3 regions of the Rhizobium sp. K102 genome follow, and region 3 is predicted to be linked to each of the others. Evidence: predicted binding sites of a transcription regulator. Region 3 holds the regulator's gene; each other region holds the start of a gene.

What was found. Region 3 encodes PhoB, which activates phosphate uptake and scavenging genes when phosphate is short. Its sites were predicted from a motif close to TGTCATNNANCTGTCAT; they were not measured.
Region 1: a site for PhoB is predicted at 2,091-2,107, ahead of MHI61_RS32395 (DUF47 family protein). Genes of this name have one in related genera too.
Region 2: a site for PhoB is predicted at 3,514-3,530, ahead of MHI61_RS26975 (DUF465 domain-containing protein). Genes of this name have one in related genera too.

Annotation. Positions count from the first base shown of each region.
Region 1 is NZ_CP092438.1:369,157-379,716, forward strand. It holds partial or broken gene MHI61_RS32390 (EAL domain-containing protein) at 1-1,183, opposite strand, end outside; gene MHI61_RS32395 (DUF47 family protein) at 2,213-2,854, shown strand; gene MHI61_RS32400 (inorganic phosphate transporter) at 2,854-3,873, shown strand; partial or broken gene MHI61_RS32405 (class I SAM-dependent methyltransferase) at 4,344-5,081, opposite strand; gene MHI61_RS32410 (NUDIX hydrolase) at 5,366-5,893, opposite strand; gene MHI61_RS32415 (inositol monophosphatase family protein) at 6,016-6,837, opposite strand; gene MHI61_RS32420 (ABC transporter ATP-binding protein) at 6,869-7,930, opposite strand; gene MHI61_RS32425 (iron ABC transporter permease) at 7,927-10,149, opposite strand; gene MHI61_RS32430 (ABC transporter substrate-binding protein) at 10,218-10,560, opposite strand, start outside.
Region 2 is NZ_CP092436.1:4,289,245-4,299,804, reverse strand. It holds partial or broken gene MHI61_RS27005 (chemotaxis protein) at 1-54, shown strand, start outside; gene MHI61_RS27000 (tetratricopeptide repeat protein) at 85-1,167, opposite strand; gene MHI61_RS26995 (thiamine phosphate synthase) at 1,178-1,831, opposite strand; gene MHI61_RS26990 (sulfite exporter TauE/SafE family protein) at 1,940-2,704, shown strand; gene MHI61_RS26985 (metalloregulator ArsR/SmtB family transcription factor) at 2,777-3,037, shown strand; gene MHI61_RS26980 (DUF465 domain-containing protein) at 3,235-3,408, opposite strand; gene MHI61_RS26975 (DUF465 domain-containing protein) at 3,637-3,840, shown strand; gene purE (5-(carboxyamino)imidazole ribonucleotide mutase) at 3,884-4,378, shown strand; gene MHI61_RS26965 (5-(carboxyamino)imidazole ribonucleotide synthase) at 4,375-5,451, shown strand; gene ykgO (type B 50S ribosomal protein L36) at 5,617-5,742, shown strand; gene MHI61_RS26955 (hypothetical protein) at 5,852-6,466, shown strand; gene MHI61_RS26950 (alpha/beta hydrolase) at 6,587-7,672, shown strand; gene ggt (gamma-glutamyltransferase) at 7,748-9,484, shown strand; gene MHI61_RS26940 (threonine/serine dehydratase) at 9,608-10,560, shown strand, end outside.
Region 3 is NZ_CP092436.1:3,016,651-3,027,210, reverse strand. It holds gene pstB (phosphate ABC transporter ATP-binding protein PstB) at 1-684, shown strand, start outside; gene phoU (phosphate signaling complex protein PhoU) at 729-1,442, shown strand; gene phoB (phosphate regulon transcriptional regulator PhoB) at 1,578-2,261, shown strand; gene MHI61_RS20915 (GcrA family cell cycle regulator) at 2,741-3,274, opposite strand; gene MHI61_RS20910 (aspartate aminotransferase family protein) at 3,699-4,898, shown strand; gene argF (ornithine carbamoyltransferase) at 4,936-5,850, shown strand; gene MHI61_RS20900 (Hsp33 family molecular chaperone) at 5,940-6,932, shown strand; gene MHI61_RS20895 (hypothetical protein) at 7,054-7,464, shown strand; gene apaG (Co2+/Mg2+ efflux protein ApaG) at 8,052-8,444, opposite strand; gene MHI61_RS20885 (O-succinylhomoserine sulfhydrylase) at 8,649-9,833, opposite strand; SAM riboswitch at 9,878-9,956, opposite strand; gene MHI61_RS20880 (2'-deoxycytidine 5'-triphosphate deaminase) at 10,029-10,560, shown strand, end outside.

The sequences.
Region 1 (10,560 bases), on a different replicon from region 3:
CCGGCTACGCGATCGGTGAAGCCACGGCGCAGGAATTCGGCCGGCGAGAGATTGACCGCCACGATGAAATGCGAGGGCCACGTCAAAGCTTCGCGACAGGCCTGTTCAAGCACCCACGCTCCAATATCTCCCATAAGGCCATCGGCTTCGGCCATGGGGATGAAAACACTTGGGGGAATCACTCCGGCATAAGGATGGCGCCAACGCAGCAGCGCCTCGAAGCCGACGATCCCCTCCGATACCTCCACCAGAGGCTGATACTCGATGAGGAACTGTTGCTCCTTGAGCGCAACCCGCAAGCTGCGCCTCAGCGTCTCGCGCTGCTCCAGCATGATCATCATCGAGCGATTGAACGTCCTCGCCCGGCCACGTCCGTCGTTCTTGGCAGCATAGAGCGCAATGTCGGCTGCTTTCATCAACTGTTCGCCGTCATTGCCATCGCTCGGCGCAATGGCGATACCGACGCTAGCGCCGACAAATACATCGATCCCGTCGATGGTAAATGGCTCTCTGAACGCACGGACAAGAGATTCGGCCAGGTTTTCCGCCTCCGCGGGCTGATCACCACGCCGCTGAATGACGGCGAATTCGTCGCCCGCGAGTTCTATAAGCTGTCTCGCCGTCGCGAAGTAAGGCCTGAATCCGTTCCGCCGTCATCTTGAGCACCACGTCGCCGGCACCGTGACCAAGGGTGTCATTGACGGGTTTGAAGTCATCCAGATCGAGCTGCATCAGCGCTACCTTATGATCCCTTGTTACGGGAAAGCCTGTCTCAAGATCGCTGCTGAACTGGCGACGGTTGGCTAGTCCCGTCAGTACGTCGTGCCTAGCCTGATGAAGAAGGAGAGCACGGTCGGGTTCCCCGGTCGTTTCCTTCGAAATCGCGTTCCCATTCTGTGAACTCGATGACGCCGAGGCCCCGTTCAGTGCCGAAAACCAGAAGACTGCGACTTTTGCTGGGAGGACCGCGTCCAATCGCGATGTTGCGCGGTAGGCCGCCGGCAAGTACGGCCTCGATCCCCGATATGTGGTCGGGTTCGAGCAGCTCCGGATATAGATCCCAAAGGGTCGTACCTGACGCTGCTGCAACTTTGTAGACCTCAGTAACCGCCCGAGAGCATTTGATTATTTCCAGGCTGTTGCCATAGAAAGAAACGAGTTCATCAGGCTGACCGGACCCCACCTCGTTGAGTCAGTGCGAAGGCTAACATGCCGGCGCGAATATTCAATCAGCCCTAGCCGATAAACAGAAATACAGCTTGAAAGCGTTTTCCGCAGAGAGAGCCAACCGTGCAGCCAGGCTTCGATTGCTCGATCGCGGCCGCTCCGAGCCCTTTCGCGTGATGCGGCGACGTCCGAGAGCGATGACCGCCAAGCCATGTCGCGTGTCATCGGCGCCCGATACAGGCTTATTCTCATCATCCTTTCGACTTCTTCGATAGCGACACGGCGGCGGCGTTCCGCCGTGAGGAGGAATTGGCGCAGAAGGTCATCGATAGAGCAACGCATCGAACGTGCGGAAGGAAGCAAAGTTTGTCTCTCGAAACTCAAAGTGCCTCTTCGCGACACGACGGCACCTTGCTCGGCATAATCCCTCACAATCGGGACGTGACCGAAAAGCGGGTTCTTGAACGGGACTTGCACCGGGTCCGGCAGACATTGGTGACGATCACGATGGCACCCTTATCTTCTTCTGCTACGACCAGTACCGCGAGCACTTTCCGCTCACAGCCGAGCTGCGGTTCCGGGCGCAAACTGACCGGTATCATGCAAGCGTCGCTCGCACGTAGCAATTAGAATCAGTCTCCCTTGACGAGCGGGAAGATGAAGCTCTTATGGCGAAACTCCGAGGCCAGCGCCAGACATCGCTGGCTGCGGAATGTCGTCCTTTCGACTGGATGAGGTTTCGGCGCGGAAGCCACCGTCGGAGGGCGCGGCCTCCAAGCAAACTCCCCATATTCACCGTCATGCGCTTGGGCCCGACATCGCCTCCGCCACCCCGAAGAAAGGAAACAAAAACGTGGGCAAAGTCGGCAGGGAGGTCACTATATGGATCACGGGGCTTTCCGGCGACCGCGCGCATCCTTGTCTGTCATAAAACTGTCATAAACCAGAATTCGGCGCTATCTCCTCAAATAGATAATGTTTAGACAATGGTCCCGGATGACGTCCGTCCGACATATCTTACACAGACCAAAATCGCGAGGTGCTCATGCTGGGTTGGTTTCGTAGGTTGATGCCACGCGAAGACGGGTTTTTCGACCTCTTCGAACAACATTCCAAGACGATCGTCGGAGCGGCAGAAGCGCTCGACAGATTGCTTTCGGGGATAGAAATCGAGCATCAATGCGAAGTAATCATCCGATTGGAGGATGAGGCGGATAACGTCACGCGCGAAGTCATGCAAGCCGTGCGGCGAAGCTTTATCACGCCGTTCGATCGCGGAGACATCAAGGATCTCATCCAATCCATGGATGACGCAATCGACACGATGCACAAAACGGTGAAGACCATCCGCCTCTTCGAGCAGAGGAGCTTTGACCCAGGCATGCAGGAGATGGGCAAGACTGTCGTCGAGGCGGCCAATCTAATTGCCGAGGCAATCCCGCTGCTGGATCGAGTGAACGCCAATGCCGCGCGTCTATCGGCCATCGCCGAGCAAGTCACGCGGGTGGAAGGACGATCAGACGAGCTCCACGAACAAGGGCTCAAAGACTTGTTTCGCCGGCACGGCGCGCACAATCCGATGGCATATATGATCGGCAGCGAGATCTACGGCGAGCTGGAAAAGGTGGTCGACCGTTTCGAGGACGTCGCCAACGAGATTAGCGGCATCGTGATCGAGAATATCTGATGGATGCCACTCTTGCTTTCCCGTTGCTCGTCAGCCTAATCGGGGTCGCTCTGCTGTTCGATTTTCTCAATGGCCTGCATGACGCAGCCAATTCAATTGCGACAATCGTATCAACACGGGTGCTTCGGCCGCAATATGCTGTCTTTTGGGCGGCCTTCTTCAATTTCATCGCCTTTCTGTTCTTTGGGCTCCACGTGGCCGAAACGCTCGGCACCGGCATCATCGATCCGGCGATCGTCACTCCGCAAGTGATATTCGCGGCTCTCGTCGGGGCCATCGTCTGGAACGTCCTCACTTGGATATTCGGCATTCCCTCCAGCTCCTCCCATGCCCTGATCGGTGGATTGGTCGGAGCGGGTCTCGCCAAAACCGGACTGAGCTCGATTGTCTGGAGCGGTCTCCTCAAGACCGCGTCGGCAATCGTCATGTCACCAATGATCGGTTTCCTTCTGGCGCTGCTTCTCATCTTGGCGGTGACCTGGACATTCATCCGGCAGACACCCTTCGCGGTCGATCGATCGTTTCGCTTCCTGCAATTTGTTTCTGCTTCACTCTATTCGCTCGGCCACGGCGGCAACGACGCACAAAAGACAATGGGCATCATTGCCGTGCTGCTGTATTCGCAGGGCTATCTCGGCGGTAGCTTTCATGTGCCGCTCTGGGTCGTACTTTCGTGCCAGGCAGCAATGGCCGTCGGCACCCTATTCGGCGGCTGGCGCATCGTCCACACAATGGGCTCGAAAATTACCAAGCTGAACCCGATGCAGGGTTTCTGTGCCGAAACGGGCGGCGCTTTGACGCTCTTCGGCGCAACGTGGCTAGGCATACCCGTTTCGACCACGCACACCATAACCGGTGCCATCATAGGCGTGGGCGCCGCAAAGCGCGTATCTGCGGTCCGTTGGGGGCTGGCGGGCAACATCGTAGTCGCATGGGTTATCACCCTACCGGCGGCGGCAATCATTGCGGCAGTTTCGTTTTGGCTCACGACGGTAGCGAACCAGTTCTTTATTCTTTGATGCCGGAATCCGTCCGGCACCGCATCGCCGCCGGCTGCTTGGTTTGCTTTGTGACGGACGGAGCAAGTCGGTCTTGGCGAAAAACTGAACCTGCGTCGATCTCCGCGGTGGATTGGTACAAAGTGCCGGACTATTTCACACACAGTCATTAGGGGCGCGGGCGGCTGATTCTAGTCGGGTGCGCTATTGTGAGAATGATCATGATCTCGCCCGCACCACAGTCTCGGGGTTTGCGGGGCATCACTCCTCCCGCCAAAGGAATGGTACCGCAATGCCGTCTGCGATAAGGAGCTGTCTCCAGGTCCGCCCGTCAACCGTAAACGTTGCTGCCAGGGCACATTTGCAAAATGTCAGAGTTTTGGCGTCGAGCTTTCACTACCGAACATGCTTGATCCATGCAGACAAGCCAAAAGCCCTAGCCAGGACAAATTGAGATTCCTAGGCACGGACCATCGAGCGGCGCATCTGCATTAAGCTCCTGCCTTGCGGACCGAGAGCAGTAACATCATCGGACGTTCAAGCTCTTCGGCCAGTTCAGGCATCGCCGCAATCTGGTGGTCCGTCGGCGCAAACTCATTGATTTGGCTTAGTTTGAAGCCGACCTCGATCAGGGTATTAAGGGTCGTCGCCAGGGTCCGATGGTGTTTAACAACGCCTTTCGTGAACCAGTCTGTACGGCGCTCTCCCTCGATAGAATAGCCATTCACCGGCCAGGTCTTGCGCTCGTCTTCATCCAAAATCCAGTGCGGATGCCGAGCTGCCATGAAAATAGGATGCTCGATGGTGAACACCAAGTCTCCCCCTGCGATGAGCGCATCGTAAACCATCCGCGCAAGTCTGTCGAAGTTCTATACGTAGTGAAACGTCAGGGCGCTATAGATCAGATCGAAGCTTGCATGTGGCAATTCCAAAATATCGAGATCGGCAAAGCGATAGTCGATGGCAGCGTCAGCCGTGTCGGCTTTCGCTCGGGCAATCATGTTCTGGGAAAGATCGTATCCAATAACTGAAGCCGCGCCCTGATCACGCATCCATCGTGAGGCCCAACCGAATCCACAGCCCAAGTCCGCAATATGCTTGCCTTCTAGCCTTGGAAGCATCGCTTTGATCGCGGGCCATTCGGGTGCGCCGTCCAACCCGTGCACTTGCCGAGGCAACTGGCTGTAACCGCTAAAGAAATCGGGATTGTCGTAGATATTCTGTGCCATGTTAATCTCCAGGAAAATAGGGAGGACAAGGCTGCAACGTCGACGCGCCTCGTCCGCTATGGGCGAGACCAGGCAACGATCCGCGTGTTTAGATTGCGTGGTCGACATCCCGGTATCCCGCCAACGGAATACCGGCAACCCGGGGGACAATATGGGTGTCCTGCTCGACCATGAACGACATTTTAGCAACGCATCTGATGAAATCAACCGCCGACGCTCATGTCGAAATCGTCACAACATCAGCTTTCGCGAGCGATTTCCGTGAGCGGGGTGCCACTCGTACCTTAACCGCCCTTCTTGCGGCCGCGGACCTTGAATTCCACCAGCAGAGTTTTGAGTTCAACCTCGCGAACGCGTCGTGCCGCCTCAACCGGGTCGACCCATTCGAGAATACGCTGCCCCTGCTCCTTGAAACCGTCGCCGACCTCTGTGACTTCCACCTGAAACACGTCGACAATGCAGGGGGCGATGTCACCGTCGTCAAATTCTTTCAGATAGGTGTAGCGGCCGACCGGCTTCTTTCTCACCGACCCGCGCACGCCAGCCTCCTCCCACGCTTCGACCGCCGCCGCTTCGAAGGGCTTTTTGCCTTTTATTGGCCATCCCTTCGGAATGATCCAACGCCCACTCTCCCGCGACGTGATCACAAGAATCTGGAGCCCGACTTCACCTTCGGCGTAACGGAAGCACAGCGCGCCATACTGTTGGCGAAACGCGCCGGAAAACAGTTTCGTGGAGACGGCGGCAAGCTGGCGGAGCAGTGGCTCCGATTTGTCCGGCCGGGGCTTGCGGGGTTTTTTCGGAGTCTTCATGTGCTTGTCATTGCTGAGTTTTGTAGGCGCGTCACCTCTCTAAGAGCATGTTCATGACAGGTGATGACAATCAATGGGGGAGCAACCGCCGGCCGGAGGCGGAGTAGGCGCCCTAACCCCGCTCACGATCCGGACCCGTTGCCGCCATTGGCATTATGGATCGCTAACAACTCCGCATAGGCCGATACATTGCTCGCCAAAACAGGTTGACCCGCCAGCAGATCTTCTCCCGCGGTCGAAAACGGCAGATATTGGCCTCCGGCTTCTTTGACCAGGCAGTAACCCGCCATGCAGTCCCAGGCTCGCATATGAGGTTCATAGTAGCCGACCAGTCGGCCTGCCGCCACATAGGCGAGCATAAGCGCGCCCGAGCCGTTTCGGATAAATGTGCCGCCGTTGTTGAGCACGGCCGATATGATGGAGCCGACACGCTCCGGCGCCACATACGTATTACAGCCGATGCCGGTCATCGCGTTCTGAATTGTTCGGGACGGATCAAGTGACAGCATCTCTCGGTTCAAGCTTGCACCGAGGCCCAGAGCAGCGGCATATAGCTCATTGGCGCACGGGACATGGATCACGCCGATGACGGGAAGACCGCCATGCAGGACAGCGATCGAAACGCACCAGGTCGGCATGCCGTTGACAAAGGGCGCGGTCCCGTCGATCGGATCGACTACCCAAGTGTAGCCCGAGCTTCCGACTTCATGGCCAAACTCCTCCCCGAGGAAGCCGTCGTCGGGAAATACTGCGGCGACGCGCTCCCGTAGGAACGTCTCGACGTCACGATCCGCTATCGACACGACATCCTGAAGATCGCGTTTTGTCTCGATCACGAGAGTGTCCCGCTTGTTAAAATAATCGAGCGCAAGCGCACCCGCTTTTTCAGCGAGGGATTTTGCCAAAATGAAGCGCCGCTCAAGATCCGTGTCACGCACAGTCATATTTCTATCCTTTTATTTGCATTCCAATATTTCAGGCGGCGATCAGTGCAATGCCGCGGCTCTCGAATCCAAGTGTGACGTCGCTCGATGGCGCAAGGTTTCTTTCGACGGCATGGTCGATAATGAAGAGCGTCCCGACATCGGTTTCGATTTCATATTCGACATGACCGCCGAGATATGCACTGTGGAGAACCCGCCCCGCCAGACCCTGCTGACCGGGTGCCGCGATGGAGATCGAACCGGGCCTGACGGCGAGTTTCGCCATGCCGGGTTTTGCGCCGCGCCCGGGCAGGCGGTGGTTCACCCCCGCCACGCGGATAAGCGCCTCCGCACCTTCAATGCGGATCACCTCGCAGGGGATGACATTCGCCTCTCCCATGAAATCGGCGATGAAGGAGGAGGCGGGCGCTTCGTAAAGCTCACGCGGTGTGCCGGACTGGGCGATCTCGCCATCCTTCATGACGATGATGCGGTCGGATACCGCCAGAGCCTCATCCTGATCGTGGGTGACATAAACGGCGGTAAAACCGAGACGCTGCTGAAGTTCACGGATATCCGTGCGCACCTTCCGGCGCAAGCGCGCATCGAGGTTGGAGAGCGGCTCATCGAGCAGCAGTACCTGCGGCTCCAGCACCAGTGCGCGGGCAACAGCAACGCGCTGCTGCTGACCGCCTGACAGTTCGGCGGGAAGGCGGCCACCCATGCCGGCAAGGCCAACCAGCGCCATCCCCTCCTCCGCCTTCTCCCGTGCTTCCTTCCGACTGAGGCCGGAGGATTCCAGGCCATAGGCGACGTTGTCGCGGGCATTCATGTGCGGAAACAGCGCATAAGACTGGAACACCATCGAGACATCGCGCTCATTGGCCGGCAGCATCGTGACGTCCTTGCCACCGATGAGGATTTTTCCAGCTGAAGGATGTTCGAGGCCGGCGAGCATGCGCAACGTCGTCGTCTTGCCGCAACCTGAAGGACCAAGCAGGGTGACGAGCGTGCCGGGCTCAATGGTGAGGGAGAGGTCTGGGATGGCAGTGAAGGCGCCGAACGTCTTGCGTACGTTCTGGAAGACGACGGAACCGGCTTTCTGGTTGATCATGCTATTTTCTCCTGACGAGAGGGAGCAGAAGTGGCAATGCCGGCGACGCGGTTTTCACGGCGCAGGCGACGTTCGCCCACCATGAGCTGGAAGCCGGCGATGACGGTGATCATCACGACGATCAGCATGGAGGAATAGGCGATCGCCACGCCATATTCGCCATTCTCCACGAGGCCGACGATGTAGGAGGTCGCCATGTTGTATCGCGCGCTGACGAGGAAGATGACGGCACTGATGGAGGTGATGGCACGCACAAAGGAATAGACGAGCGCGGCGGTGACGGCAGGACGCAAGAGCGGTAGAATGACCTTACGGATCGTGCGGAAGCTGTTGGCTCGCAGCGTGAGCGAGGCTTCGTCGAGGCTCTTGTCGAGCTGACTCATCGCCGCGATGCCACCGCGCACGCCGACCGGCATGTTGCGGAAGACGAAGCAGGCGACCAGGATTAGCGCCGAGCCGGTCATTTCCAACGGCGGCAGGTTGAAGGCCATGATGTAGCTGACTCCGATGACGGTACCAGGGATGGCAAAGCTCATCATCAGGGCAAATTCGAAGGCATTCTTGCCGGCAAATTTCTGACGCACGATGATGTAAGCGGTCAGCAGGCCGACGACGGCCGTCAAGGGCGCGGAGATCAACGCGATTTCCATGGTTGTCCAGAACGAGTTCCAGGCAACGCCCGTCCAGGCAATTCCGCTTTCGAAGCTGATCGAGAAGGCCTTGGCGTAGTGGTCGAGCGTCAGGGAATTATCCAGGCCCCAGGTCTTCACGAAGCCGCCGATCAGAATCATGCCGTAGATAACCAGCGTGAAGAGGATCCACGGGATGACCACGGCGTGAACGGCGATCGACAACCCGCGTGGGAGCGCAATGTGGGAGCCGCTATCGCCCTTGCCGGTGACGGTGGCAAAGTTCTTGCCCGACAGCCAGATGCGCTGAGCGAGGAAGGCAGACAGCGTGAAGGCGAGCAGTACCGTGGCGAGAACGGCGGCGCGCGAGGGATCGTTCTGCGAACCGACCACGGCGAAAAAGATTTCAGTCGACAGCACGCCATGGCTGCCGCCGAGCACCAGCGGATTGCCGAAATCGGCCATGCTTTCGATGAAGCCGATGAGGAAGGCGTTGGCGAGCCCCGGCTTCATCAGCGGCAGCGACACCCGCCAGAAGGTGCGCCAACGGTCAGCGCGCAGCGTCGTCGACGCTTCCTCCATCGACGGGCTGACGCCTTCGACGACGCCGATCAGCACGAGGAAGGAAATCGGCGTGAAGGACAGCACCTGCGCGATCCAGATGCCGGTCAGCCCGTAAAGCCAGCGGCCGGGCTCAATGCCGAACAGATCGGATAGCCCCTGTGTAACGACACCGGCACGACCGAAGAGCAGTGTAAGGGCCAGCCCGATGACGAAGGGCGGCGTGATGATCGGCAGGATCGTCAGCAGCCTGAGACCCTTTTTCATGGGGAAACGCGTACGGGTGGCAACAAGCGCGAAGGCAAGGCCGAGCAAGGTCGAGCCGAGGCCGGTCATGATGGCTAGCCACAGCGTGCGCCAGGCGACGCCGCAGCGACCGGCCCCGATCACGCAGTTGAGGCTCCAGATGCTGGGGTCCTGCACGTTGCGAATGAAGTTATCCGCATTGAACGAGCCGTCGAAATCCTGCACCGAACCGACAAACATACTGCCGATCGGGTAGAACACGAAGACCGTGACGAGGAAGACGAGCAGTGCGATCGCGCTGACGACGAACGCATCGCCCTTCATGGCACCGCGCTCGGCAAGGCCGAAGGCAAAGAGTAGCACGAAGGCAATAGTAGAGAGCACCGCGCCCGCCCCCATGGAGGGCTGGCCATCCGCGAGCGTGCCGAAGAGCGCTTCGCTCATGGTCCAGGTCCAGCCTGAAATGCCTATGGCGAGGCCTTGGAGCGAAAGAAAGAAAACGCCGAGCGCACCGAGCCAGGCGAGTACCGCGCCGCGGCGCATCGGATCCGCCATTCCGCGGGCTGCGAACGCGAGGAAAAGAAGCACAAGCGCACCGGCAAGCCACACACGGCCATAGGCGAAAATCTGCACGAGACCCGGGGCCGCTTCCGGGGAAAGGGGAAAGCCGGCCAACCATCCGAGTCCGAAGAAGCCGGTCTCCATCCGGTACCAGGGCAATAGGGTCAATGCGACCGCGCCCAGGACCAGGACGACATCCAGCCTGCGATTGCCATGTCTCATGGCTACCTCGCTGTCTTTGAGTTAAGGGAGGCGGCGCCCGGGTGAGACGGACGCCGCCGGTCGGCACATTAGTTGGCGGCAGCGCCGATTTCGCGATCCCAGCGCTCCAGCAGCGCCTTGCGCTTTGCCGGGTCGCCATAGGTCTTGAAGTCGTAGTCGATTAGCTTGATGTCCTCAAAGCGCGGCGCCTTCTCGGGGATTGTCGCGCTCTTATTGGAAGGCAGCTGGAAGGATTTCGCATCCTTCATGCGCGACTGGACTTCAGCTGTCAGCGCCCAGTCGTACCAGATCTTGGCATTGTCGAGATTTCGTGCGCCCTTGATGATCGACATGGAGCCGATTTCATAGCCAGTGCCTTCGCAGGGCGTGATTGACTTGACCGGGAAGCCTTCCGCCGTTTGCGCCACCGCG
Region 2 (10,560 bases), 1.3 Mb from region 3:
GAGCCTGCCAAAATCGAAAACGACGAGGATCTTTTCGCCGACGCGCTGTTTTAACGTCGCTCTTGGGACGCGAGGCGCTATTATCTAGCGTCGGCGGAACTTGTTGGCGGCGTCGATCGCCGCCTTCTGCTGCTCGTCCTCGATGCCCAGATAAAAATCCTCGAGCCCCGGATCGGCAAGCCCGGCGCGGCGCGACAGCACGTACCACTTCGCCGCCTCGACCGGATTGGGCGGCGTGCCGATGGCATTGACATAGAGGTGGGCGAGCTTGTTTTGCGCCGCGACATTGCCGCCATTGGCGGCAAGTTTCAACCATTCGAAACCTTTGACATAATCCTTCGGGCCGCCGACGCCGTTGACGAGCCAGATGCCGAGATCGAGCTGGGCCGTGTCGAAGCCGGCACGCGCCGCGCGCGCCATCCACTCGCGGGCGAGTCGCTTCTTTTCCTCCGGCAGGTCTTTCAGCGTCGCGTAAAGCTGCGCCACCGCATATTGCGAATCGGCAATGCCCTGCTCGGCCGATTTCTCATAGAATGGCAGCGCCAGCTTCAGCCCCTTCTCGCCGGGATTGTCGGCCACGAGGATCTGCGCCCAGTTGAACTCCGCTGAAGGGTTGCCGGCCTCGGCCGCCTTGCGCATGTAGTCGTCGGCCTTGACCTTGTCGCGCGGCACGCCTTCGCCTTCCATCAGCATCAGCGCATATTTGAACATTGCCGCCGGATCGCCGCCTTCGGCCGCCTTGCCGTACCAGAAGGCCGCGTTCTTCACGTCCTTCTTGACGCCGAGACCCTGTGAGAGGATTTCGCCGATCAGCGTCTGCGCTGCCGGATCTCCGAGTTGGGCGCGCGGCAGCGCCTTATCCATCGCTGTCAGGTAATAACCGCGTTGGTAAGCGCCGTAAGCCTCGTCGATCGGTCCCTTGTAGTCCTTCTCCGGCGGCAGGTCCGGCAGTTTCGCGCCCATCCGGTCGAAGACCCCGACGCCATCGGAGGGTCGCACGCCGGGACCGGCGGGCCGGTCGGTGCGAAAGGTCGAAGCCGGCGCCGTGCCCGGCTGGCTGATGACGCTGTCGGCTGTCTGCGCCAGGGCGACACCCGGCCCGGCTGCAAGGAGAACGGCGATGCTGGCGAGCAGATATTTCAACTGGCGGGCGGGCGGGATCGGCATGAGCGCGATTTCAATCCTCAAACCGTGGCGCTTTTTCGTCAAGCAGCGCGTTGATTTCGGCAATGACGGATGGCGCCCGGGCGGGCTCACCGAAGACCGCCAGCCGCAGCGCCACGAACTCCGCTCCGGTTTCGGCAACGGCGAGCGCCGAGGCCGGATCGGTGCCGCCCATCACGATGCAGGGGATTTCGATCATCGAAGCCCACCATTCGCCGAGCGCAAGGTTCTTCGGATGGGCCTCCGGCTTGATGTCGCCATCGAGCTTGCCGAAGAAGATATAGTCCGGCCTCACTTCGCCGATCTCCAGCGCCGTGTGCCGGTCGGCCGCATTGCCGCCGCCGACGATCAGCTTCGGTGCGTGCTTGTCGATCGCCTCCGACAGCGCCTCGGCATTGCCAGAAAGATGCAGGCCATCGGCCTTTGCCCGTCCCGCCACGCGGCTGTCGCCTGCAATCAGCGCCGCCGCCCCGGCATCCTGGATCAGCGGCACCAGCTTTTCGGCATGTTTTTGAAAGGCGCCGTCGTCGAGCCCGTATTGCGGCACGATCACCGAGGCGACATCGCCGCCTTTCAGCGCGTCGGCGACGATCTTTGCCTGTTCATCGGCATCGGCGATATCGGGGGCGATGAGCACAAGGCGACAGCGGTTTTCCGGTTCGGTCATGAGGTCTTTCCGTTTCCAGCGAATTCCCCTTTCGAAAGGACGGATCCGCACTCGTTTTGTGTGAGTAGTTCCGTTAGAGGAGGCTTGCAAGAGGAGGATGCCGAAAGCATGCCGCAGGATTTGTCATTCTACTACGCCGCCGTGCCCGCCGTCCTCCTGGTCGGCCTCGCGAAAGGCGGCATGGGCGACGCTTTGTCGCTGATCGGCCTGCCCTTTCTCGCTCTGGTCGTCTCGCCGGTCGAAGCGGCGGCGATCCTGCTGCCGATTCTGATCTTCATGGATATGATTTCGCTCGTCATCTGGCGCAAGCATGGCGATTGGACGACGCTGAAGATCATGCTGCCGGGTGCAATCTTCGGCATCGGCCTCGGCTGGGCGACGTCGGCGCTGGTTCCGGGCAACATGCTACGCATCGTCATCGGGGCGGTTACCATCCTCTTCTGCCTGCGTTATTTCTGGAGCAATTTCGGCCCCGGCATCGCCAAGGTGATCCCGCCGCGCGGCCAGCGGTCGGTTGCCGCCAGCCTCTGGGGGACGTTTTCCGGTTATGGCAGCTTCGTCGCCCATGCCGGCGGCGCGCCCTTCCAGGTCTATGCCCTGCCGCTCAAGCTGCAGCCGCGCGAATATACCGGCACCAGCGTGCGCTTCTTCGCGATCCTCAATGCCGTCAAGCTGATCCCCTATTTCGCGCTCGGCCAGCTCGACACGCAGAACCTTGCGACCTCGGCGACGCTGCTGCCCTTCGCCCCGCTCGCCACGCTTGCCGGCGCCTGGTGCGTGCGCCGCATGCAGCCGGCGATGTTCTACCCCTTCATGTATGCGATGGCCTTGATCGCCGCCTTGCTGATCGTGCGCGAGGGCCTTGGCGGGTAAGGGCCGCCCTGCTCCACGCTGCAACGCACAATTTTCTTGCCGCCGCGGCCGGTTTGCCGTAGCGTTCCCGCCATGTCGAACACGGACCCCTTCTCTGCGATTGCCGATCCGAACCGGCGGTTTCTGCTGGAAGAATTGCGGCGCGCGCCGCGGACAGTCAACGAGCTCGCCGAGGGCCTGCCGATCAGCCGGCCGGCCGTGTCGCAACACCTGAAGGCGCTGCTCGACAGCAACCTCGTCTCGGTGACGTCGGAAGGCACCAAACGCATCTACGCGGTCAATAACCGCGGCTTCGACAAGCTCAATCTGTGGCTGGATCAGTTCTGGGCCTGATCGCCCTCCGACAAGACCCCAAACCTAATCCTATGACGCGATCGGCGGCGGGAGATGCAAAGCGCCAGCCGCGATGCCGCGAGCATCGGGCTGGCGCAATTCTGGTGTCAAATCACCGGGTCTTGCAAATTTTAGGCGGAATGGATGAATTTACCTCTTCATACGCAAGATGATCGGCCGGCGAACCCTTGGGAAGATCAGTGGACGGATGACTTGAGACGCTGAATCTCGTCCTTGATGCGCAGCTTGCGGCGCTTGCATTCGGCAATTTCCGTATCGGAGATAGAGGGAGCTGTTCTGAGCGCGTGCAGCTCCTCCTCGAGAGCAACATGCTTTTTCTGGAGTGATTCAAGATGAGCTTGAACTGTCATTTGACCCTTCCTTCCTCTTACCCTCCCCGACCATCATCGTCGGGGATCAAGGTGTCAACGCGCCGGACTGTGACATATTTTTGAAGGCTTGTCGAAGGCGAAAAGATGAAGATGAGATGGCAAATTCATGATCAAGACTAACTAGCCGTTACCCGTATTTGGTGATAGGAGCTTGCGGAAATCATCGGCAGATCGGACAAGATCCGAAGACGACAACGGGGAATGCATATGGCCGATCAGGAACAGGCGGAAATCAGGCTCATGGTGGCGCGGCTGCGTCAGGAGCACGAGGATTTCGACGCCGCGATCAACGCCATGATCGAGACCGGATGCGACGCTCTGCGAATCCAGCGCATGAAAAAGAAGAAGCTCGTCATCAAGGACAAGCTTTCTAAGCTGGAAGATCAGATCGTCCCTGATATCATCGCCTGATCGCATCGCCCGATCGCATTGCTTGAGAGGAATAGCGGCAACGATGACAGACAGACCACCCGTCGCCATTATCATGGGCAGCCAATCCGATTGGGAAACCATGAAGAACGCGGCCGATACGCTGGAAGCCCTGGAAATCCCTTATGATGCGCGCATCATCTCGGCGCACCGCACGCCCGACCGCATGGCGAATTTCGCCAAGGGCGCGCGCGCCGAGGGCTTCAAGGTCATCATCGCCGGCGCCGGCGGCGCTGCCCATCTGCCGGGCATGACCGCATCGATGACGCCGCTGCCGGTCTTCGGCGTCCCGGTCCAGTCGAAAACCATGTCCGGCCAGGATAGCCTCCTGTCGATCGTGCAGATGCCGGCCGGCATTCCGGTGGGAACGCTCGCCATCGGCAAGGCGGGCGCGGTCAACGCTGCCCTTCTCGCCGCCGCCGTGCTTGCCCTTTCCGACGAAGAAATCGCCGAGCGGCTCGACGAATGGCGCGAACGTCAGAGTGCCAGCATCGCCGAATACCCGATGGACGACCAATGACCGTAAGCACGATCGGCATTGTCGGCGGCGGCCAGCTCGGCCGCATGCTGGCCATCGCCGCCGCCAGACTGAATTTCCGCACGATCATTCTCGAGCCGCAGGCGGACTGCCCGGCCGCTCAGCTCGCCAACCGGCAGATCGTTGCCGCCTATGATGATCCGGCGGCGCTGGCCGAACTTGCCGCTGCCTGCGATGTCGTCACCTACGAATTCGAGAACGTGCCCGTTGCCGCCGCAGAAACGCTTTCGGCAAGCATTGCCGTCTATCCGCCGCCGAAGGCGCTGGAAGCCGCCCAGGACCGACTGGTCGAAAAGCGCTTCCTCAACGATTGCGGCATCCCCACCGCCCGCTTTCACGCGATCGACAGCCAGGCCGACCTCGAGGCGGCCCTGAAGGATTTCGGCGGTCAGGGCGTGTTGAAGACCCGCCGTCTCGGTTATGACGGCAAGGGACAGAAGCTTTTCCGTTCAATGGCCGACAGCCCTGACGGCGCCTATGCCGCTCTCGGCGCCGTGCCGCTGATCCTCGAAAGCTTCGTCGCCTTCGAGCGCGAGGTTTCGATCATCGCCGCGCGCACCGCCGACGGCGCGGTCGTCTGCTTCGATCCTGCCGAAAATATTCACCGCAACGGCATCCTCCATACCTCGACGGTTCCCGCCGCGATCTCCGCAGCGACGGGCGAAGCCGCACGTCGCTCGGCCGAAAAAATCCTCGCGGCATTGAACTATGTCGGCGTCATCGGCATCGAATTCTTCGTGCTTGTCGACGGCAGCCTGATCGCCAACGAGATGGCCCCGCGTGTACACAATTCCGGACACTGGACGGAGGCGGCCTGTACCGTCAGCCAGTTCGAGCAGCATATCCGCGCCGTCGCTGGCCTGCCGCTCGGCGATGGCGCGCGCCATTCCGACTGCGTTATGCAGAACCTGATCGGCGACGATATCCTTGCCGTTCCCGACTGGCTGCGACGCCCCGATACGCTGGTCCATCTCTACGGCAAGACAGAGTGGCGGCCCGGGCGCAAGATGGGCCATGTCACCACGTTGGCGCCGAAATCCCCGCTTTCCCGGTGAGAAAACACCCTCTCGCCCCGGGAAAAACACCGTCACGTGGTTGACACGGAAAAGGTGACGGGGTATCTGCTCCCCCACCTAAAGAGCGCGCCCCGACGGCGCGCTTTTGATTGTTAAAGATACGGGCGAATGTGAATTCCCCCATAGAGATCGCGGATCAGAAAAATGAAGATCAAGAATTCGCTCAAGTCGCTCAAGGCTCGCCACCGTGACAACCGTCTGGTTCGCCGCAAGGGCCGCATCTACATCATCAACAAGCTGAACCCGCGCTACAAGGCTCGTCAGGGCTGATTGCGCGCATCCGGATCGCCGCGCCGCGCAGTTTGCGCCGTCGGACATCCGGTAGGTCGCTGCGGTGATCACGTCAAATTTGTTTGATCTTCGGCGTTGGCGGGCTAATATGTCCGCCATGCGCTTTTTTGCTTTGACGCCAGCGGCCTTGCCGCTCTTCCTCGTTCTCTCCACCTCTCCGCTTCCGGCCATCGCGGCGGAAAAGGATGTCATCGTCGAGCAGAGCAATGCCGCCAGTTCGCCGAAGCAGCGCCTCGATCAGCTCTTCAGCCAGCTGAAGCGCGAGCGCGATCCCGACAAGGCCAGCGGCATCGCCAACGAAATTCGCCTGGAATGGAATGATTCCGGCAGCGCGACCGTCAATCTGCTGATGCAATGGGCCGACAAGGCGATTGAGGAAAAGCGCAATCCCGCCGCTCTCGATTTCCTCGATGAGGCAATAGCGCTGAAGCCCGATTACGCCGAAAGCTGGAATCGGCGCGCCACGCTGAATTTCGTCATGGGCAATTACCGCAAGTCGATGTCCGACATCGAACATGTGCTGGATCTCGAGCCGCGCCATTTCGGCGCGCTCTCCGGCATGGCCGCGATCCTCAGCAATTCCGGCAACGATCAGCTGACGTTGAAAGCCTGGGAGCGGTTCCTCGATATCTATCCCGCCGAGCGCACTGCGCAGGAACAGGTCAATACGCTGTCGGAAAAACTTGCCGGCAACCGCACGTGATGTCGGCTCGCCCAATCTTGAAGCCCGGCCGGACCGCACAATTTTAGCATTATCGAGGGAGCCACGCGGCGCTTCGCCCAGCGCTCTCGAGATCCGCCGCAACCATCGCCCGTAAAGATCATGCTTGCAGAAGTTTCCGCTCTTCTCGCTCCCCTCGCCGCCGCCATCGGTTACTCCTCCTACAAGGCGCGGCGCTTCGAACGGACCTATCCCAATATCGGTGAGCTGACGGATGTCGGCGGCTACCGGATGAATGCCGTCCATATCAAGCGTCCGGAACATGCCGATCTGCCGGCGCTCGTCTTCATTCACGGCGCCAGCGGCAATCTGCTCGACCAGGTCGTCGCCTTCCGCGCAGCCCTCGAAGGCCGGGCGGAAATGCTCTTCGTCGACCGTCCCGGCCACGGCTATTCCGAACGCGGCGGCCCTGAAAACGCGGTCCCTTCCGGCCAGGCGGATGCGATCGCCCGGCTGATGGAGGCCCGCGGCATCGAGAGGGCGATCATCGTCGGTCATTCTTTCGGCGGCGCGATCACCGCAACCTTCGGCCTGCGCCATCCCGAAAAGACAGCCGGCCTGCTCTTTCTGGCACCCGCGACCCATCCCTGGCCGGGCGGTATCGACTGGTATTATCACGTCGCGACGGCGCCGGTCGTCGGCTGGCTGTTCAACCACGCCATCGTCGTGCCGCTGGGGCTCAGCCGGCTGGAGCGCGGCACGCTGAATGTCTTCCGTCCCAATCCGCGCCCGCTCGATTACATCGAAAAGACCGGCCCATCGCTGGTGCTGCGGCCCCGCACCTTCCGCAACAACGCCGTCGATTTCAAAAGGCTGCTTGCCTATCTGAAGGAACAATCGCCGCTCTATTCACAGATCACCGCGCCGACCGTCATCATAACAGGCGACAGCGACGAGATCGTCTGGGAACACCTGCATTCACGCGGTCTTGCCCGCGATATAGCCGGCTCCGAGCTCATCACCGTCCGCGGCGTCGGCCACAAGCCGGATTATCTCGCGACCGATGTCGCCATCGCTGCCATGGAAAAGATCGCCGGCAAGCCGTGCGACCTGCAGGCAATCGCCCGCCGGGCCGAGGAGCGGCTCGCCGCGGCGTCGCGCGATCGGACATCTCTGCCGTCGCTGGAGCCGGGCGCCCCGCGCGGGCATGATCCTTCAGCCGGAAACTCGATCGAACGCCTCGCATAAAGCCGATCGCGCGCATTGCCTCGAGCCGGCGCAGCCCCATATGTTTTTCCGTTGTTGTCCATAGGAGGGGAAATCATGGGCCGCCTGCATATCGGGACGATCTCGGTCATATCGGCATTGTCGCTCTGCCTGACCTCGGCTTTCGCGGCCTCGCCCGCACCTGTTGAAGCCGAACACGGCATGGTCGTTACCGCTCAGCATCTGGCGACCGATGTCGGCGTCGAGGTGCTGAAGAGCGGCGGCAACGCCGTCGATGCGGCCGTCGCCGTCGGTTACGCGTTGGCGGTGGTCTATCCCTCGGCCGGCAATCTCGGCGGCGGCGGCTTCATGACCATCCGCCTGAAAGACGGCACCAAGACCTTCCTCGATTTCCGCGAACGCGCGCCGCTCGCCGCGACGAAGACCATGTATCTCGATGCCAAGGGCGAGATCGTGCCGCGCGCCAGCCTCGACGGTTATCTCGCCGTCGGCGTTCCCGGCTCGGTCATGGGTTTTGAAACCGCGCGCGAGAAATACGGCACCCGCTCACGCCAGGATCTGATCGCGCCGGCCCTTCGCTTCGCCAAGGAAGGCTTCACACTGGAACAGGGCGACGCGGCCATCCTCGCCGGCAGCGCCAAACGCCTCGCCAAGGATGAGACGGCGGCGAAAATCTTTCTGAAACCGGATGGCAAGCCCTATGCATCGGGCGAAAAACTTGCGCAGCCGGATCTCGCCGCGGTCCTCGCCGCCATCTCCGAAAAAGGCCCCGACGCCTTCTACAAGGCCGCACCCGCCGAGGCGATCGTCACGGCAAGCCAGGCCAAGGGCGGCATCCTCGCCAAGCAGGATTTCGAGCAATATGCCGTGCGCGAATTGAAGCCGATCGAGTGCAATTACCGCGGCTACGACATCATCTCCTCGCCGCCGCCCTCCTCCGGCGGCGTCATCATCTGCGAAATCCTCAACGTCCTCGAAGGTTATCCGCTCTCCTATCTCGGCTACGCCTCGGCCGAAACCGTGCACGTGATGGTCGAGGCGATGCGCTACGCCTATGTCGACCGTAACGCGGCGCTCGGCGATCCTGATTTCGTCGAGAACCCGGTCGAAAAATTGCTCGACAAGGGTTACGCCAAGGAGACCGCAGCAAAGATCGATCCCTACAAGGCCGGCACGTCGGCGAATTTGAAACCGCTCGGCGGCAAGGAAAGCAACGAGACGACGCATTATTCGATCATCGACGACGAGGGCAACGCCGTCGCCGTCACCTACACGCTGAACGGCTCCTTCGGCGCCGCCGTCGTAGCACCCGGTACCGGCGTTCTGCTCAACAACGAGATGGACGATTTCACCTCCAAGCCCGGCGTGCCGAACCTCTACGGTCTGGTGCAGGGCGAGGCGAACGCCATCGCCCCGAAGAAGACGCCGCTCTCCTCGATGAGCCCGACGATTGTCACCCGCGACGGCAAGCCCTTCATGGTGATCGGCAGCCCCGGCGGCTCGCGCATCATCACCATCACGCTGGAGGCGATCCTCAATGTCGTCGATTTCGGCATGGATATCAGCCAGGCGGTCAATGCGCCGCGTTTCCATCACCAATGGCAGCCTGACAAGGTCTATCTCGAGCCCTATGCGCTTTCGCCGGATACGGAAAAGGCCCTCGCCGCCATGGGTTACAGTTTCGACGGCGGCAATGATGCGCCGGTCTGGGGCCAGGCTGCCGGCATCCTCGTCGGCGGCAAAAGCCTTGCCGCCATCGCAAAGGGCGGCGGCGCCCGCTACAACGGCGCCATGGACGCTCGCGCGGCGGAAGGCTCGGCCGGCGGCTATTGACGGGCGCCAAACGGTTCAGGCGGCGACGGATATCCATTCATGTCACGGTGACAAAGTCGACGTTCACAAACGGCGTGCCGCATCCTATGCATGTGCGAACTCTCCAAGCAGGACGATTCCCGAATGGCAAGCATTGAAATGATTGTCGCCGCCCGCGCCCGTTTGCGCGGCCATGCGCGCCGCACGCCGCTTCTCTCCTCCCCCTTCCTCAACGACATCGCCGGCCGGCGCCTGTTCGTGAAGGCGGAATGTCTGCAGCATTCCGGCTCCTTCAAATTTCGCGGCGGCTGGTCTGCCCTCTCCGGCCTCGACCCGGCCGTACGCGCCCGCGGCGTTATCGCCTTCTCCTCGGGCAATCATGCGCAGGGCGTGGCGCTGGCCGCCAAGCTGCACGGCGTGCCCGCCGTCATCATCATGCCGAGCGATGCGCCGAAGCTGAAGATCGCCAACACCCGCGCCTTCGGCGCCGAAGTCGTGCTCTACGACCGCGCCAACGAGGATCGCGACGAGATCGGCGCCCGGCTTTCGGCCGAGCGCGGCCTGACGCTGATCAAGCCCTTCGACGAACCGCTGGTGATCGCCGGCCAAGGCACGACCGGCCTCGAGATCTCCGAACAGGCCGAAGAAGAGGGTGTGACGTCAGCCGAGGTCCTCGTGCCCTGCGGCGGTGGCGGATTGACCTCCGGCATCGCCCTTGCCCTCGAAGCCAGTGCCCCCGGCCTCCGCGTCCGGCCCTGTGAGCCCAAGGGTTTCGACGACACCACCCGCTCGCTCGCCTCCGGCAGGATCGAACGCAACGCGTCGATATCAGGCTCGATCTGCGATGCGATCCTGACGCCACAGCCCGGCAACATCACCTTCCCGATCCTCAAGCGCCTTGCCGGCGCCGGCATCGTCGTCACCGACGAGGAGGCGCTGCGCGCCATGGCGCTCGCCTTTACCCGGCTGAAGATCGTCGTCGAGCCCGGCGGCGCCGTGGCGCTCGCCGCCGCCCTCTTCCACGCCGAGGCGCTGGAAAGCGATGCAGTCATCGCCGTCACCTCGGGCGGCAATGTCGATGCCGATCTCTTCGCCAT
Region 3 (10,560 bases):
AACATCCGCGAAAACACCGTAACTGCCCTGATCGGCCCTTCGGGCTGCGGCAAGTCGACCTTTCTGCGAAGCCTCAACCGCATGAACGACACGATCGAGGGCTGCCGCGTCACCGGCAAGATCACGCTTGATACAGACGATATCTATGATCCCGACATCGACGTCGTCGAGCTGCGCGCGCGCGTCGGCATGGTGTTCCAGAAGCCGAACCCGTTCCCGAAGACGATCTACGAAAACGTCTCCTACGGCCCGCGCATCCATGGCCTGGCCAAGTCGAAGGCCGATCTCGACCAGATCGTCGAGACAAGCCTGCAGCGCGCCGGCCTCTGGAACGAGGTCAAGGACCGCGTGCACGAGTCCGGCACCGGCCTCTCCGGCGGCCAGCAGCAGCGCCTGTGCATTGCCCGTGCCGTCGCCGTCAGCCCTGAGGTCATCCTGATGGACGAGCCCTGCTCGGCGCTCGACCCGATCGCCACCGCCAAGGTCGAGGAGCTGATCCACGAGCTGCGCGAGAACTACACGATCGTCATCGTCACCCACTCCATGCAGCAGGCGGCGCGCGTGTCGCAGCGCACGGCCATGTTCCACCTCGGCAACCTCGTCGAGGAGAACGACACCGACAAGATGTTCACCAACCCGGACGATCCGCGCACCCAGGACTACATCATGGGTCGCTTCGGCTGATTGCGGCAGTCCGAAGCCTTCCCGTTATTCGAGGACAAAGCCCCATGGCATCGACACATATTTATTCTGCCTATGATGATGATCTCAAGTTCCTCTCCAGGCGGATTTCCGAAATGGGCGGCCTAGCCGAGCAGATGGTCGCCGAATCCGTTCGCGCCCTGGTCAACGGCGACACCGCGCTGGCGCAGAAGGTCATCTCCGACGATGTGATCCTCGATCACACCGAACGCGAAATCGGCGACAAGGCGATTGTCACCATCGCCCGCCGCCAGCCGATGGCCTCGGACCTGCGCGAAATCATGGGTTCGATCCGCATCGCCGCCGATCTTGAACGCGTCGGCGACCTCGGCAAGAACACCGCCAAGCGCGTCATCGCCGTGCAGAGCACCGGCGTTCCGCGCAAGCTCGCCCGCGGTCTCGAGCATCTGTCCGAGCTGGCGCTCGTCCAGCTCAAGGAAGTGCTCGACGTCTATACGACGCGCGCCGCCGACAAGGCGACCGCCATCCGCGAGCGCGACAACGAGATCGACGCGATGTACACGTCGCTGTTCCGCGAACTCCTGACCTATATGATGGAAGATCCGCGCAACATCACGAGCTGCACGCATCTTCTCTTCTGCGCCAAGAACATCGAGCGCATCGGCGATCACGCCACCAATATCGCCGAGACGATCTACTACATGGCAACCGGCGCCCAGCCGGAAGGCGACCGTCCAAAGGACGACAGCGCCAACACCGTCGGTGCCGCCACGGAATAACCGTGCCGGACCAGCCCATCGCGTGCGCGCCCGTCCGGGCGCGCAAAGAGGTCGCAGCCAATTTCTGATTTTGCGCGGGATCCCTTGCTTAAATCACCCCCGGTTTAAGGATCGTGCGCGAGGAGACGGACACGCATGATCCCGAGAGTTGCAGTTGTTGAAGACGAGGAAGCCCTCAGCGTGCTTCTCCGTTATAATCTCGAAGCGGAAGGCTTCGAAGTCGATACCATCCTGCGCGGCGACGAGGCCGAAATCAGGCTTCAGGAGCGAACGCCCGATCTTCTCATCCTCGACTGGATGCTGCCCGGCGTCTCCGGCATCGAACTCTGCCGGCGCCTGCGCATGCGGCCGGAAACCGAACGGCTGCCGATCATCATGCTGACGGCGCGCGGCGAGGAGAGCGAGCGCGTCCGCGGTCTGTCCACCGGCGCCGACGATTACGTCGTCAAGCCGTTCTCGACCCCCGAGCTCGTTGCCCGCGTCAAGGCCATGCTGCGCCGCGCCCGCCCGGAGGTGCTGTCCTCGGTGCTGAAATGCGGCGATATCGAGCTCGACCGCGAAACCCACCGCGTCCATCGCAAGAGCCGCGAAGTCCGCCTCGGCCCGACCGAATTCCGCCTCTTGGAATTCCTGATGTCGTCGCCGGGCCGAGTCTTTTCCCGCTCGCAATTGCTCGACGGCGTCTGGGGCCACGATATCTATGTCGACGAACGCACCGTCGACGTCCATGTCGGCCGCCTGCGCAAGGCGCTGAACTTCTCCAACATGCAGGATGTCATCCGCACCGTCCGCGGCGCCGGTTATTCGATGGAAGCCTGAGGGCGCCGTCTGGTTGGTCCGGGCGTCGGAGCCGCGTAACGCAAAACGCGGCCGACAGATCACTGCACGGTGCGGTTCCTGCCGCTCGCGTCCCCCACACTCCGTCGTCCTCGGGCTTGACCCGAGGACCCATACGAGTGGGGCACTTCGTTTCCATGAACGAGCGGCATGCGCGCGGCATGGATACTCGGGTCAAGCCCGAGTATGACGGAGAACGGGGACAGCGGCCGGCAAGAGGCGCGACGTCTGGCGGAATTCCAGCAAGATTGCGCGGGTGGTTTGCGTGGGAACGCGGAAATAGAGAGGGCACTCCAAGAAACCCAACACGCACTTGGCGGTTCTTACCGCATGCGTTCCCCCACACTCCGTCGTCCTCGGGCTTGCCCGAGGACCCATGACCGCAAGCACCGCGTTCGCGTCACCCAATCAAAAAACGGGCCTTCCAGCCCGTTTTCGCATTTCCAGCAATGGTTGTCCGCTCAGCTGACCCGCGCTGCCGCCCGGCGCCGTTCGTTGACCGGCTGATAGGCAAGCTTCTGGTGATAGCTGCAATAGGGCGAATTATCCGGGAATTCGCAGCCGCAGAAGTGGAAGTCGTCCTTCAGCGGATCGCCGACCGGCCATTTGCAGGTGCGTTCGGTCAGTTCCGTCAGGCCGAGGCGGCGGGAAATCGGCACGACCACATTGCCCTTCGGAACATATTCCATTTCCTCGACGGCATCGATCTCGATCTCTTCCTTCAGCATCGTTGCGCCCTGCTGGCGGGTCACGGTGCGGGTGGTGATCCGGGAGGCGTAGTTCGGCGCGCGCGGCGCCGATGTCTGGCGCTTCGGCGTGCGCGCCGCGGTGGCTGTGCCGCCGGCCTTGGCGCGGCCCGGCAGGCTCAGCCGGTGCACCTTGCCGATAACGGCGTTTCGGCTCACGCCGCCAAGTTGTGCCGCGATCTGGCTGGCGCTCAGCCCTTCGGACCACAGCTTCTTGAGTTTCTCGACCCGCTCGTCTGTCCAGTTCATGCCCTGTCTCCACCTTTTGCGTTGGTGATGGCAGAATCCCTCACCGTTGTCCCGGAAGCCTCCGAAACAAGAAACGCTTGATCAATTTTGGTGACTAGTTCCGCCGCATGCAGTCTAGTAATTGAACTTTAACCTAGTGTGAGGCTGACTCCGTGACAAGAGTCGCGGGAATCCGGATGAATCGAATTCCGAGTTTTCCCCAACTTGCTGCCTCTGCGTGTCATTTCTGCAATAATGCCTGTTGAAGGCTGATAATGCCGCTGTACAAGCTTGCTGCATCCGCTAAGGGCGCAGTTTTGTTGACATTGCAGCGCGAAAAGGAAATAGTACCGATCGCCGCCGAAAGGCGGCATTTTTGATTTTTCGGGCCCGGTTTTCTTAGCCGGAGTCCGTGCTTGACAACACTGATCGGGAGACCCGCGCCATGGCCGAAGCCGCGCCGCTTTATGACACCTATTCTCGTGCCCCGCTGCGGTTCGAGCGAGGGCAGGGCGTATGGCTGATCACCGAAAGCGGCGAGCGCTATCTCGATTTCGGCGCCGGCGTCGCCGTCACCTCCGTCGGCCATGGCAATCCCCATGTGGTCGCCGCCTTGAAGGAGCAGGCCGACAAGGTCTGGCACCTCTCCAACATCTATGAGATCCCCGGCCAGGAGCGCCTGGCCAAACGGCTGACGGAGGCCACCTTCGCCGACAAGGTGTTCTTCACCAATTCCGGTGCCGAGGCGCTCGAATGCGCGATCAAGACGGCGCGCCGCTATCAGTTTTCCAAGGGCCATCCCGAGCGCTTCCATATCATCACCTTCGAAGGCGCCTTCCATGGACGCACGCTTGCGACGATCGCCGCCGGCGGCCAGGAGAAATATCTCGAAGGCTTCGGCCCCAAGACGCCGGGTTTCGATCAGGTGCCGTTCGGCGACATCGAGGCGGTGCGCGCCGCCACCACCGATGCGACGGCGGCAATCCTCATCGAGCCGGTGCAAGGCGAGGGCGGCGTGCGCCCCGCCACAGCTGAGTTCATGAAGGCGCTGCGCCAGATCTGCGACGAGAAAGGCCTGCTGCTGATCCTCGACGAGGTCCAGACCGGGGTTGGCCGCACCGGCAAGCTCTTCGCCCATGAATGGTCGGGCATCACGCCCGACATCATGGCTGTCGCCAAGGGCATCGGCGGCGGCTTCCCGCTCGGCGCCTGCCTTGCCACATCAGAGGCCGCCTCCGGCATGAAGGTCGGCACCCATGGTTCGACCTATGGCGGCAATCCGCTGGCCATGGCCGTCGGCGGCGCCGTACTCGATGTTATCCTCGCGGACGGCTTCCTGGAACATGTGCGCGACGTCGCGCTGGTCTTCCGTCAGGGGCTGGCCTCGCTGAAGGACCGTTATCCCGATGTGATCGAGGATATCAGGGGCGAGGGCCTGCTGCTCGGCGTCAAGGCGGCCGTTCCCTCGGCCGAACTGCTGCAGGCGATCCGCGCCGCGCATCTGCTCGGCGTGCCGGCCGGCGACAACGTCATTCGCCTTCTTCCGCCGCTCGTCGTCACCGCCGAGGAAGCCCGCGAGGGTCTCGCCCGCCTCGAGCGCGCCGCCGAGAGCATCCGCGCCTCCAAGGTCAAGAAGACGGCTTGAAGGGATTGCCGCCTTCGGGCGCACGACAGGTAAGAACATGGCTCCTAAACATTTCCTCGATCTTTCGGCCGTCACATCGGCCGACCTCAGAACCATCATGAACGATGCGCTTTCCCGCAAGCAGGCCTTCAAGGCCGGCCAGGGCGACAAGCCGCTCGGCGGCAAGATGCTGGCGATGATCTTCGAGAAGCCGTCGACGCGCACCCGCGTCTCCTTCGACGTCGGCATGCGCCAGCTCGGCGGCGAAACGCTGTTTTTGTCCGGCACCGAAATGCAGCTCGGCCGCGCCGAGACGATCGGCGACACCGCCAAGGTGCTGTCGCGCTATGTCGATGCGATCATGATCCGCACCACCGAGCACTCGCGCCTGCTGGAGCTTGCCGAGCATGCGACCGTGCCCGTGATCAACGCGCTGACGGATGACACCCATCCCTGCCAGATCATGGCCGACATCATGACCTTCGAGGAGCATCGCGGCCCGATCAAGGGCAAGACCATCGCCTGGACCGGCGACGGCAACAATGTGCTGCATTCGCTGGTCGAGGGGGCCGCGCGTTTCGGCTACCGCATGAACATGGCCGTACCCCTTGGTTCGGAGCCCAAGGATCACTATCTGAACTGGGCCCGCAATGAGGGCGCCGAAATCATGCTCTGCCATGATGCCGACCGCGCGGTCGAAGGCGTCGATTGCGTGGTGACCGATACCTGGGTCTCCATGAATCAGGAACATCGGGCCCGGGGTCATAACGTCTTTCAGCCTTATCAGGTCAATGCGGCCTTGATGGCCAAGGCCGGTAGCGATGCATTGTTCATGCATTGCCTGCCTGCCCATCGCGGCGAGGAAGTGACGGATGAGGTGATCGACGGCCCGCAATCCGTGGTCTTCGATGAAGCGGAAAACCGTCTTCACGCGCAGAAGTCGATTCTTGCTTGGTGCCTGGGCGCGATCTGAACCATAATCGGACGCCGCGCGCGAACAACGCGCGGCCGCGCGAGCGAAGGGCACACTTGCTCATCGCTTGAAAACTAGGAGTGAAAGCCATGGCAGAAGCTGCAGCCGCCCTCGGCCAGTTCGATTTCGCCGGCGATGACCATGTCGTCCCTTTCCAGGTGGAGGGTCTGGATGTGCGCGGCCGCGCCGTCCAGCTCGGCCCGATGCTCGATGCGATCCTCGAGCGCCATCATTATCCCGCGCCCGTCGCCCGGCTGCTTGCCGAAGTCGTCGTGCTGACGGTGCTGCTCGGCACCTCGCTGAAGTTCGACGGCAAGTTCACCGTGCAGACCAAGGGCGATGGCCCGGTCGATCTCCTCGTCGCCGATTTCTCGACGCCGGAAAATGTCCGCGCCTATGCCCGTTTCGATCAGGCGCTGCTTGCCAAGGCGGTTGAAGCGGGCGAAACCGAGCCGGAACAGCTGCTCGGCAAGGGGGTGCTCGCCTTCACCATCGACCAGGGCAAGTTCGCGCAGCCCTATCAGGGCATTGTCGCGCTTGACGGCACCTCGCTCGAGGAGATTGCCGGTGTCTATTTCCGCCAGTCGGAACAGATCCCGACGCGCGTGCGCCTTGCCGCGGCCGAGCTCTTCGATCGCGACGATGCCGGCAAGCCGCGCCATCGCTGGCGGGCCGGCGGCCTCGTCGCCCAATTCCTGCCCGAAGCGCCTGAGCGCATGCGCCACCCGGATCTCCACGGCGGCGATGGCGATAACGGCGACCGCCCGCATGGCGAGGACGACGCCTGGGTCGAAGCCCGCTCACTGGTCGAGACGATCGACGCCGACGAGTTGACCGACCCGCTTGTCGGCACCGAGCGGCTCTTGTTCCGGCTGTTCCACGAACGCGGCGTGCGCGTCTACGAACCGCGCGCCGTCTTCGATCGCTGCAGCTGTTCGCGCGACAAGATCAAGGGCGTGCTGAAGGGCTTTTCGGCCGAGGAGATCGAGGAAAGCCAGGAAAACGGCGAGATCGCCGTGACCTGCGAATTCTGCTCGACCACCTACCGGTTCGAGCCGACCGAGCTTCAGCCGGCTGAGTAGGATCGATTGAGGACACGTCGAACAAATACAAAAGATTAGCGATGATCCCAGCACAGTGACTCGACTTTCGGTAGTCACTGTGCACCTATTATCCAACTGGCTCTTTGGGGATGGGGCCTTCATGCGCTTTTTGTATTTCGTACTCGCATTCATGGCTGCGATGCCACGAATTGGCTTGGCTGATGACGAGACAATCCAATGGAAAGAGGTCGGGGGCTGGAGCGTGGCTGTCGACCCGACTTTAGACAATGGCTGTTTTGTTCTGACTTCCTTTGATGACGACACCATTTTTCGTCTTGGCTTCAATTTCCGAAAAAAGGACAACCCTCTTTACATTCTGCTCGGAAATCCAAACTGGAAATCCTTAGAGAAAGGTAAGCATTATCCCATCGAACTCTCGTTCGACCAGTCTAAACGGACGGTTGATGCGAGAGGTCTGGATCTCGCTGGCCTCAAATCATTATGGATTGATTTCAAGGATCCCGATTTGGTTGAGGAGTTCGCTGGCAAACTGAGTTTCCGCGAGCTTTAGAGGAAAGCAGATTGTTGCCCTCGGTCTGAAAGATTCCGCCCGGGCAGCGGATGAGTTGCTCGCCTGCCAAAAGGCGGTAAACGATGCGGTCGCAAAACAGCCGGCGCCGCCACAATCAAAAGATCCGTTCGAAGCAAAGCCGGGCACCCAGGCCTCGGATCCTTTTGACCTTTAGCAGATTGATGACTGGGCAAGCCCGAGGATCCACGACCGCGGGTACGGCGTCCATGTCGGTACTGACTGGAAGGCTGCATCCGGCCGCAGGCGGCCGCATCCACGCGCAGTGCTTGCCGCATGGGTCCTCGGGTCAAGCCCGAGGACGACGGAGAGTGGGAAGAAACGAGCGGCAAGAGGCGATACGTCTCGGAATTCCAGCAAAATGCGCAAGCGAATTTGCGTGAGAAGCACGTAAAGCAAACCCCACTTCCAACAAAACCGCTGCGCACTTTTGCTGAAGTTGTTCCCGGCCTCTCGCCTCTTGCCGGCCGTTGTCCCCACGCTCCGTCGTCCTCGGGCTTGACCCGAGACTCATGCGGCAAGCACGGCGTTCGTGTTCGCACTGACGAAGCGACCGCGAACCTGCGCGCTCAATTGAGCACGCGCAGCAGCCCAGGTGAATCCAGCGAGAAGGCGGGGATGTCGACGTCGAACAGTTCGCCTTCGTCCGTTTCCATCTGGTAATGGCCGAACATCAGCCCGGAGGGCGTGTCGAGCGGGCAGCCGGAGGAATATTCGTAGGTGTCGCCGGGGCTGAGCCGCGGCTGTTCGCCGACGACGCCGGGGCCGGTCACCTCGTCCACCACGCCGTTCTGGTCGGTGATGTTCCAGTAGCGGTTGATGAGGCGAACGGCGACGCCGGAATTGTTGCTGATGACAATCCGGTAGCCCCAGACATAGCGATCGTCTTCCGGATCGGATTGCTCCTCCAGATAGAATGGTTCGACGACGACTTCGATATCTCTAGTGAGGGCGCGATACATGCCTTGCACCTTAGTCAAGATATGTTACCCGTATCTTATAAGAAGGCCCTATCCGTCAAGAAACGGAACGTTGATCGGTGATGAAACAGCCGTGATCGCATGGTTTTCGATCGTTAAGCCTAATTGTCAGTATTATTTTATTTGGCAGAGCCGGTGCGCCGATCCCGCGGCCGAACCCGGAGGCTCGGCCGCCAATGATGTCGATCAGGCCGAGGCCTTGGCAAGCGCCTTGGCGAAATCCTCGATCAGGTCGTCCGTATCCTCGATGCCGGCCGAAAGACGAACGGTGCCCGGCGAGATGCCGAGTTCGGCGCGCGCCTCTTCCGTCAGGTTCTTGTGGGTCGTCGTCGCCGGATGGGTGATCAGGCTCTTGCTGTCGCCGAGATTGTTGGAGATCTTGATGATATCGAGCGCGTTCTGCAGCGCGAAGGCCGCGTCCTTGCCGCCCTTCAGTTCGAAGGCGACAAGCGTCGAGCCGCCGGTCATCTGCCTGGCGATGATGTCGGCCTGCGGGTGGTCCTTGCGGCCGGGATAGATAACCTTGGCGACCTTGTTCTGCTCGGCCAGGAAATCGGCGATCTTTGCGGCATTCTGCGTCTGCTGACGCACGCGCAGCGGCAGCGTCTCGATGCCCTTCAGCAGCGTCCAGGCGTTGAACGGCGACATGGCCGGGCCGGTATGGCGGAAATAGTCGTGCAGGTTCTCGTCGATCCAGGCCTTGTCGGCCAGCACCACGCCGCCGAGGCACCGGCCCTGGCCGTCGATATGTTTGGTGGCGGAATAGACGACGATATGGGCGCCGAGTTCCAACGGCTTCTGGAAGAGCGGCGTGGCGAAGACGTTGTCGACCACTACCTTGGCGCCGACCTGGTTGGCGAGTTTTGCCACGCCGGCGATATCGACGATCTCGAGCGTCGGGTTGGTCGGGCTTTCCAGGAAGAACACCTTGGTGTTCGGCCGGATTGCCTCTTCCCAATTCTTGAGGTCGCGGCCGTCGACCAGCGTGCATTCGATGCCGTATTTCGGCGCCAGCGTTTCCACCACCCAGCGGCAAGAACCGAAGAGGGCGCGCGCGGCAACGATATGGTCGCCCGCCTTGACCTGGCAGAGGATCGCGGCGCTGACGGCGGCCATGCCGGAGGCGGTGGCGCGGGCATCTTCGGCACCTTCGAGCATGCACATGCGCTTTTCGAACATGTCGTTGGTCGGGCTGCCGTAGCGGGCGTAGATGTAGCCGTCCGTCTCGCCCTTGAACCGGGCCTCGGCGGCTTCCGACGTGTCATAGACGAAGCCCTGCGTGAGATAGATTGCCTCGGACGTTTCGCCATATTGCGAACGCAGCGTGCCGCCATGGACGAGTTGGGTTGCCGGGCGCCAGGTCTTGCTCATGCCATCACCTTCAAATAACAAAAAAACCGGCCGCAAAAGCAGACCGGTTTCATAACCCGGTCTTTTTAGCCACTTGTTTAACGTGGCTGCAAGCCGACCGGCCAAATCACCACGGGATAAATCTGCAATACTGCTGTTAGCTGCTTGCGTCAATTCCCCGTATTTGGTTTTGTCGGCGCAAAAGATGGATGGGGCATGATGGCTCGCAAAACTGGAATTCTGGCGGACCGCGCGATCGCAGCGCTGTTTGAAACGGGGCGTCTTAACTCCGAGCGGGAGCTGGACCGCGATCAGATCCAGCCGGCAAGTCTGGACCTGCGCTTGGGGTCCAAGGCCTTTCGCGTCCGCGCCTCCTTCATGCCCGGTCCCTCGCATCTCGTGTCGGACAAGCTCGACCGCCTCAGCCTGCACGTGATCGATCTGTCCCAGGGCGCGGTGCTCGAAACCGGCTGTGTCTACATCGTGCCGCTGATGGAGAGCTTGGCGCTGCCGGCCGATATGTCGGCCTCGGCCAATCCGAAGAGCTCGACCGGCAGGCTCGATATCTTCACCCGCGTCATCACCGATTACGCCCAGGAATTCGACAAGATTCCACCAGGCTATTCCGGCCCGCTCTATCTCGAAATCAGCCCGCGCACCTTTCCGATCGTCGTGCGCCGCGGCTCGCGCCTGTCGCAGATCCGCTTCCGCGTCGGCCAGTCCATGCTCGGCGAACCGGAACTCTTGA